One region of the Mesorhizobium sp. B4-1-4 genome, then DNA from elsewhere that is predicted to be linked to it. Evidence: riboswitches for the same ligand, from Rfam matches in the RefSeq annotation. Region 1 holds a riboswitch; the other holds the start of a gene.

Region 1 (4,243 bases):
CGTGAACTATCTCTTCCTCGCCCATTCCAAGCTGCGCAACGCCTCATTCGGGCCGGAGATCCTGATCGGCGAGCTGCCTTCCGACATCCGCGGCACATCGCGCATCGTGCGCGACGGCAAGACGCTGTGGGAAAAGCCGTTCCTGTCGGGCGAAGCCAACATGTCGCACACCATCGCCAATCTCGAACACCATCATTTCAAATATTCGGCGTTCCGCCAGCCGGGCGATGTGCATGTGCATATGTTCGGCACGGCGACATTGTCCTTCGCCGATGGCATCAAGACCGAGGCCGGCGACGTGTTCGAGATCGAGGCCGGGGATTTCGGACTGCCGCTGCGCAATCCGCTGGAGATCGAGCAGCCGGTGAGTGTGGTCGTGAAGGCGCTTTGAGAGTGTGATCTCCCCCCTCGTGGGGGAGATGGCCGGCAGGCCAGAGGGGGGCGCTGTCCCGCCGACCTATCAATTTTATCAAAGTTCAGACTTCGGAAGTCTTCATTTGTGTATCAAAACACGAAGGCAGCGTTCCTTCGCGCCCCCCTCTGCCCTGCCGGGCATCTCCCCCACGAGGGGGGAGATTGGCAGTGCAAACCTCAGCGCGCGGCGCGGAAATGCTTTGAGAGCTTGAGGCCCTGCGCCTGGTAGTTGGAGCCGAGATCGGTGCCGTAGAGCGCCTGCGGCCGCTTCAGCATGTGCTCGTAGACCAGCCGGCCGACGATCTGGCCATGGTCGAGGATGAACGGCACTTCGTGGCTGCGCACTTCGAGCACGGCCCGGCTGCCGGTGCCGCCGGCCGCCGAATGGCCGAAGCCCGGATCGAAGAAGCCGGCATAGTGGACGCGGAACTCGCCGACCAGCGGGTCGAACGGCGTCATCTCGGCGGCGTAGAGCGGCGGCACATGTACCGCTTCCTGGCTGACGAGGATGTAGAACTCATCGGGATCGAGCACCAGTTCGCCGGCGCCGCTCTTGTGGATCGGCTCCCAGAAATCGAGGACATCCTGCGCCGCGCGCTTGTCGACATCGACGAGACCGGTGTGATGCTTGCCGCGATAGCCGATCAACCCGTCACTGTCGCCATTGAGGTCGATCGACAGCGCGATGCCCCCGCCCGAAATGTTCGGCGGTTCGGTGGCGACCAGCATCTCGGCGCGGTGCAATTCATGCAGTTCGGCTTCCGAGAGCAGCGCATTGCCCGTTCGGAAACGGATCTGCGACAGGCGCGAGCCGGTGCGCACGACGATCGGGAAGGTGCGCGGGCTGACTTCCAGATAGAGCGGACCGGTATAGCCGGCGGCGATCTTGTCGAACTCATGCCCTCGGTCGGTCATGACACGGGTGAAGATGTCCAGCCGCCCGGTCGAACTTTTCGGATTGGCCGATGCCGAAATGTCGGCTGGCAATGCCAGGCTTTCGAGCAGCGGCACGATGTAGACGCAGCCGGTTTCGAGCACGGCGCCGTCGGTCAGACTGATCTCGTGCAGCTTCAGCCGGTCGAGCTTTTCCGAAACCTTGTGGTTGGGACCGGGCAGAAAGGAAGCCCGAACCCGCCAAGCCTTGTCGCCGAGCCTCAGATCTAGGCTCGCCGGCTGGATCTGGTCGGCATCGAGCGCGCGTGGCGACTTCAGCGCGCCGGACTGGAACAGCGCCGAAATGTCCTGATCGGGAAGAATGCCTGTCTGCCGCAAAGTCTAGCTCCGCTCGAAGGCCGGGCGAGGTCTGGTACAACCCTCTTAATGAAGCCGGCAATTGACGCAAGCGTGGCGCGGGTCTAAAGGGTCGTTATCCCGTGGTGATTTGGCCGGTCGGCTTGCAGCCACGTTAAACAAGTCGCTAAAGGACCGTCGGGCCGCAAGGCCGTATGGACCGGTTGCGACTTTCGCGGCCGGTTTTTTTGTGTCTGGAACAAAAGCAATGAGCACCAAGAAGCGCAACTGGAAGCCTCAGACAGCCCTCGTGCATGGCGGGACCCTGCGTTCCGGCTTCGGCGAGACCTCCGAGGCGATGTACCTGACCCAGGGCTATGTCTATGAAACGGCGCAGGCCGCCGAAGCCCGCTTCAAGGGTGAGGAACCGGGCTTCATCTATTCTCGCTACGCCAATCCGACCGTCGACATGTTCGAGAAGCGCATGTGCGCGCTGGAAGGTGCCGAGGATGCCCGCGCCACGGCATCCGGCATGGCGGCGGTGACGGCCGCGCTTCTGTGCAGCGTCAAGGCTGGTGATCATATCGTGGCGGCGCGCGCGCTGTTCGGCTCCTGCCGCTGGGTGGTCGAGACGCTGGCGCCGCGCTACGGCATCGAGGCGACGCTGGTCGACGGCACCGAGATCGCCAACTGGGAAAAGGCGGTGAAGCCGAACACCAAGCTGTTCTTCCTGGAAAGCCCGACCAATCCGACGCTGGAAGTGGTCGACATCGCGGCTGTCGCCGGGCTCGCCAATTCGATCGGCGCACGGCTTGTCGTCGACAATGTCTTCGCCACGCCCTTGCAGCAGAAGCCGCTGCAGCTCGGCGCCCACATCGTTGTCTATTCGGCGACCAAGCACATCGACGGCCAGGGCCGCTGTCTGGGCGGCGTGATCCTGTCGGACAAGGAGTGGATCGACAAGAACCTGCACGACTATTTCCGCCATACCGGCCCCAGCCTGTCGCCCTTCAATGCCTGGACGCTGCTGAAGGGCCTGGAGACGCTGCCGCTGCGCGTGCGCCAACAGACGGAAAGCGCCGGCAAGATCGCCGACTTCCTCGCCGAGCAGCCGCAGATCGCCCGCGTGATCTATCCCGGCCGCGCCGACCATCCGCAGGCGGATATCGTCAAGAAGCAGATGTCGGGCGGCTCGACGCTGATCTGCCTCGACGTCAAGGGCGGCAAGCAGGCGGCTTTCGCCTTGCAGAACGCGCTCGACATCGTGCTGATCTCGAACAATCTCGGCGATGCCAAGAGCCTGATCACGCATCCGGCGACGACCACCCACAAGAACCTGACGGACGAGGCCCGCGCCGAACTCGGCATCGGGCCAGGTACGCTCAGGCTGTCGGTCGGCCTTGAGGATACCGACGACCTTCTGGAAGACATCGCGCAGGCGTTGCAGGCGACCAAGTAAGGCCTGCCTACGCGGGGCTTCATGCACGGGGCTATCAGGCGCTCGACGGCGTCTCCTCCAGTTCGGTCGCCTTGGTGCCGATGGTCATCGCATTGCCGCGCCAGTCGATGGCGCCGCCGAGCCAGCCACGTGCCCACATCGCCGGCAGGATGAGGTCGCGCACCATGATCGCCGCGACGATGCGCGATGACAGGTACCAGCCCTTGGACCAGGCCAGGGCACATTCCGGAAGGTAGAAGGCCGCCAAAACGGCGATGGCCGTGAGCGGCAGGCTGAAGCCGGCGCTTGCCGCCGCGGCCAGCGCAAGCAGCAGCGGCACCACGGCACCAGTCAGGATTTCAGGCGCGAAGAACAGCGGGAAGGTGACGCGGCGCAGGCGAGCCCAGCGGGCCTGGCGCGACCAGATCTCGCCAAGCGTGCGCCGGCCGAGCGGCTGCTCGAAAGGCGCGGCAACGAGATTGACGCGCAGGCCAAGCCCGTTCACCAGCTTGGTCGCGGCGGCGTCCTCGGCGATCTCGGCGGCCAGCGCGCGAATGCCGCCATTGGCATCCAGCATGGGCTTGTTCCACAGCATGCTCTTGCCCTGGGCAAAGCCTAGCCCAAGCGCCTCGCCGGCATATTGCCAGCGCGCCTGCAGCGTGTTGAGAAAGGCGCATTCGACCTCAGCCCAGAAGCCATCGGGCCGCGAACCGATCGGCGTCGAGCAGACAAGGCCGGTATCCGGCCGCCATGCCGCCATCAAATGCTGAATGTAGTCCCTCGGCATCAGCACGTTGGAATCGGCAAGAATGACCCAGTTGTGGCGCGCCGCTTCCCAGCCCTTGACGCAATTGTTGAGCTTGGGATTGGCGCTGATCCGATCATCGCCGATCAACAGGCGGGCTGGCACTTTGGGAAAGCGCCCCATGGCGGCACGGATCAGCGTGACCACCGGATCGTCGGCATGGGCGACACAGAAGATCAGTTCATAGCGCGGCCAGTCGAGCGAGAAGGCGCGCTCCAGTGTCTCGTGCGTGAACGGCTCGACGCCACGCGATGGTACGATAATCGACACCGGCAGCGATCTGCCGGCTGGCGGTGCGATCGTGGTGCGCCGTTTCAGCTGTGAGGTAGCGAGCGCAATGCTGGCGGCATTTGAAA
Region 2 (4,243 bases), 1.6 Mb from region 1:
CAGGCCGACAAGCAGAGACATTGGAATTTGCCAGACCGGCATTCCCGTCTGCCGGGCATGCCGTACGACGCGCCGTGTTGTACGCCACGACATGGTCAGCCACCGGCTGAGCGACTTTGCGATCCGGCGGCCACGATGGGGACTCCCCAGTTCTCTAAATTTCCGGTCGGCATCGCGGCCGGTCACCAATGCGCGCCAGCGGAAGAATCGCCAGCCGCGCGGCGGGTGATGATAGACGCGTGCATTGGCGCTGACGAGTTTGTGGCCGTCGCGCTCAAGCGCACGCATCAGGAGCGTACAGGAAACCTTGAAACCATTGTTTTCGGGAAAGGGGTGATTGGCAATCCAGTCACGGCGAAAAGCCACGTTGTTGGCGTTTATCGCCCGTTTCAAAGCAAAACGCATGTCCTTTTGCGCCATTGGGAAAAACCAGATCAGCGCAAACGTTCGCGACATGAAGTCGTCGTAGTAAAGGTAGGTGTAACCGTTTACGGCGACGGTCGCTGGATCTTGAAATGGACCGAGCATGGCCGAGAGCCATCCAGATTCCACGACCGTATCGGAGTCTGTAAAAATGACGACATCGCCGTCGGTTGCTGGAATGCCGTTGTTCTTAAGATCGTAGTACCGTCCGCCTGGGCATGCGGCGAAGATCAAGTCGGCAACCTGCTCGAGCTGCGATGCCGCGGATGCGATGTTGCTTCTCAGCAAAAGTGTATCCGCATCGTCTCCGCCATGGGAGAAAACGACCTGTGGCCTAGCAAAACCCAGCGAAGAAACAGCGCCGATTTCGCGCGCCAAGGCAGTCAGCCCGACGCTGACCTCTTCGAGATCGACCGACCTGGCGTTCTCCATTTCCAGGATCAGGCAATAGCTCAGGGAATTTAGCGGCACGTTCCAAGAGATCCCATTACAGCGTCAAGAATTCAAGCAACCTCTTAGGAGCACGAAGAAATCCAGATATCAACCATTATCGTTTCAGCAAAAATATTGCCTGCTGGCCGAAGAAATTCCAGAACCACCAGGGCATCGACAGGCCGATCCTCTGGCCGTTGGCGTCGAGCGCGGTTGCCTTTTCCACCGTCGCGCCGAGTTCCTCGCATAGATTGACGAAGTCACGGATGGTGCAGAAATGGATGTTGGGCGTGTCGTACCAGGAATAGGGCAGGTCCTTGGTCACCGGCATGCGGCCCTTGACGAACAGCGACAGGCGCACCCGCCAGTGACCGAAATTGGGGAAGGAGACGATCGCCCGGTTGCCGATCCTGAGCAGTTCGTCGAGCACCAGCTTCGGGTTACGGGTGGCCTGCAACGTCTGCGACAGGACGACGAAATCAAAACCCTTGTCCGGGTAGAATTCGAGATCCTTGTCGGCATCGCCCTGGATGACGGAGAGGCCTCGCGCCACGCATTCGTTGACACCACGCTGCGACAGTTCCAGCCCGCGGCCGTCTATCTGTTTGGTGTCCTGCAGGAGTTCGAGCAGCGAGCCGTCGCCGGAGCCAACATCGAGCACCCGCGATTGCGGGGGAATGAGATTTGCGACGACCTCGAGGTCAACGCGCTGCGTACCGTTGACAGTCATGGATTGAGCCCCCTGGCGCGCGCCGCCGAGCCGATAAAGCCGTTGATGGCCGCGAACAGTTCCGGCTCGTCGAGCAGGAAGGCGTCATGGCCGCGATCGGTCTCGATCTCGACGAAGGACACCGAGGCGCCGGCGGCGTTGAGCGCGTGCACGATGGAGCGGCTTTCCTCGGTCGGAAACAGCCAGTCAGACGTGAAGGACACCAGGCAGAAGCGGGTCTTGGTGCCGGCGAAGGCGTCCGCCAGCCTACCGCCATGATCGGCGGCGATATCGAAATAATCCATCGACCGGGTCATGTAGAGATAGGAATTGGCATCGAAGCGATCGACGAAGGTCATGCCCTGGTGGCGCAGATAGCTTTCGATCTGGAAGTCGGCATCGAAGCCGAAGGTCAACGCTTCGCGGTCCTGCAGGTTGCGGCCGAATTTTCGGTGCAGGGCGGCTTTCGAGAGATAGGTGATGTGGGCGGCCATGCGCGCCACCGCCAGCCCCTTTTCCGGGCGTTTGCCATAGTCGAAATACTTGCCGCCATGCCACTCCGGATCGGCCATGACAGCCTGGCGGCCAACCTCGTGAAAGGCGATGTTCTGCGAGGAATGGCGGGCGCCGGTGGCGATCGGCAGCGCTGCAAAGACGCGCTCGGGATAGCTCGACGCCCATTCCAGCACCTGCATGCCGCCCATAGAGCCGCCGAGCACGCAGAACAGTTTCTCGATGCCGAAATGGTCGATCAGCATCTGCTGCGCACGCACCATGTCGCGAATGGTGATGACCGGCAGGTCGAGCCCATAGGGTTTCCCGGTGGCGGGATTGGTCGAAGCCGGGCCGGTGGAGCCCAGGCAGCCGCCGATGACGTTGGAGCAGATGACGAAGAAACGGTTGGTGTCGATGATCTTGCCGGGGCCGATCAGCACTTCCCACCAGCCAGGCTTGCCGGTCACCGGATTGGTGTTGGCGACATGCTGGTCGCCGGTCAGCGCGTGGCAGACGAGGATGGCATTGGAGCGGGCATCGTTCAGCTTGCCATAGGTCTGATAGGCGATCTGGAACGGCGACAGCAGCGTGCCGGCGTCGAGCTTGAGCGGCTTGTCGGGCCCGAAACGCAACACCGGGCTCGACGGCTGGTCGGCCTCGTTGTTGGTCTTTCCTGCGCGCTGAGCGGCCATCACGTCTCTCTTGCTGCATCGTGCGTTTGCGGAAATCGCTGCCGATCCGCCCGCCGCCGATACGTTCGTCCGGCCGGTCACGGACAACAAAAAACCGGCATTGCCTTCGCAAGCCGGTTACATCACGCAAACGGCCCTTTAGCGAATTGTTTAACGTGGCTGCAAGCCGACCGGCCAAATCACCACGGAAGTTCGCTGCTCTTCTAGAACTCGCCCGCCTTGCCGTCAATGCCGGCCGCTGGCCCCACTGCCACCTCTCGACATTGCGGCCCATGGCTTGTATTTCCGCTGCGGCTTCCGGGTGGAGGCATTTTCGACGGATTTTGCAAAAAATGAACCAGATACCGGATCAGGCACGTCCAACCCCGCGCGCGGGCATCATGGACATCGATGCCTATGTGCCCGGCAAGAGTACCGCACCCGCCGGTGTCGCCAAGGTCCACAAGCTGTCGTCGAACGAGAACCCGCTCGGTCCGTCGCCGAAGGCGATCGAGGCCGCGCGCGAGGTGGCCGCCAGGCTCGATATTTATCCGGACGGCACCGCGAGGCGGCTGCGCGAGGCGATCGCCGAGGTGCATGGGCTCAACCCCCAGAACATCATCTGTTCCAACGGCTCCGACGAGATCCTCGGCCTGCTGGCGCAGACCTATCTGGCGCCAGGCGACGAGGCCATTTTCACCGAACACGCGTTCATGGTCTACAAGATCTACATCCAATCGGCCGGCGCCACGCCGGTCGTGGTCAAGGAAACCGACGAGCGCGCCGACATCGATGCGATGCTGGCCGCGGTCACGCCGCATACCAAAATCGTGTTCCTCGCCAATCCCAACAACCCGACCGGTACCTATGTGCCGTTCCAGGAGGTGCGCCGCTTGCATGCCGGCCTGCCAAGGCATGTGCTGCTGGTGCTCGACGCGGCCTATGCCGAATATGTCCGCCGCAACGATTATGAGGCCGGCATCGAGCTGGTCGGCAGCGCCGAGAACGTGGTGATGACCCGCACCTTCTCCAAGATCGGCCTGGGTGGAGCACGGATCGGCTGGATGTATGGCCCCATGCACATCGTCGACGCCATCAATCGCGTGCGCGGTCCCTTCAATGTCAACACCACCGCGATCGAGGCCGGCATCGCCGCGATCCGCGACCGCGCCCATATCGAGCGCAGCGTTGCGCACAACGAGACCTGGCTCGCCTGGTTGACCGAAGAGATGACCGCGCTTGGGCTGCGGGTGACGCCCAGCGTCGGCAATTTCCTCCTCATTCATTTCCCGGACGACCAGAAGCATTCTGCGGCGGCGGCGGACGATTACCTGACCGCGCGCGGCTATATATTGCGGCGCGTTTCCGGCTACGGCTTCCCCAACGCGCTGCGCATGACTGTCGGCACCGAAGAGGCCAATCGCGGCGTCGTCGCCGCGCTCACGACATTTCTGAAAAGCTAGAGCACCATGACATCACCGATGTTTGAGAAGATCGCGCTGGTCGGCATCGG

What was found. Region 1 has a riboswitch for S-adenosylmethionine ahead of FJW03_RS28265 (O-succinylhomoserine sulfhydrylase). Riboswitches for the same ligand answer to the same signal wherever they lie in the genome.
Region 2: linked by a shared signal. The riboswitch ahead of metX (homoserine O-acetyltransferase MetX) and the one ahead of FJW03_RS28265 (O-succinylhomoserine sulfhydrylase) in region 1 are both predicted to bind S-adenosylmethionine.

What each region holds. Positions count from the first base shown of each region.
Region 1 covers NZ_CP083950.1:5,897,862-5,902,104, reverse strand. The annotation lists gene araD1 (AraD1 family protein) at 1-391, shown strand, start outside; gene FJW03_RS28270 (2'-deoxycytidine 5'-triphosphate deaminase) at 592-1,686, opposite strand; SAM riboswitch at 1,778-1,855, shown strand; gene FJW03_RS28265 (O-succinylhomoserine sulfhydrylase) at 1,913-3,103, shown strand; gene FJW03_RS28260 (ceramide glucosyltransferase) at 3,138-4,243, opposite strand, start outside.
Region 2 covers NZ_CP083950.1:4,285,884-4,290,126, reverse strand. The annotation lists gene FJW03_RS20565 (glycosyltransferase) at 1-894, opposite strand, end outside; gene metW (methionine biosynthesis protein MetW) at 971-1,585, opposite strand; gene metX (homoserine O-acetyltransferase MetX) at 1,582-2,751, opposite strand; SAM riboswitch at 2,870-2,947, opposite strand; gene hisC (histidinol-phosphate transaminase) at 3,084-4,193, shown strand; gene FJW03_RS20545 (prephenate/arogenate dehydrogenase family protein) at 4,200-4,243, shown strand, end outside.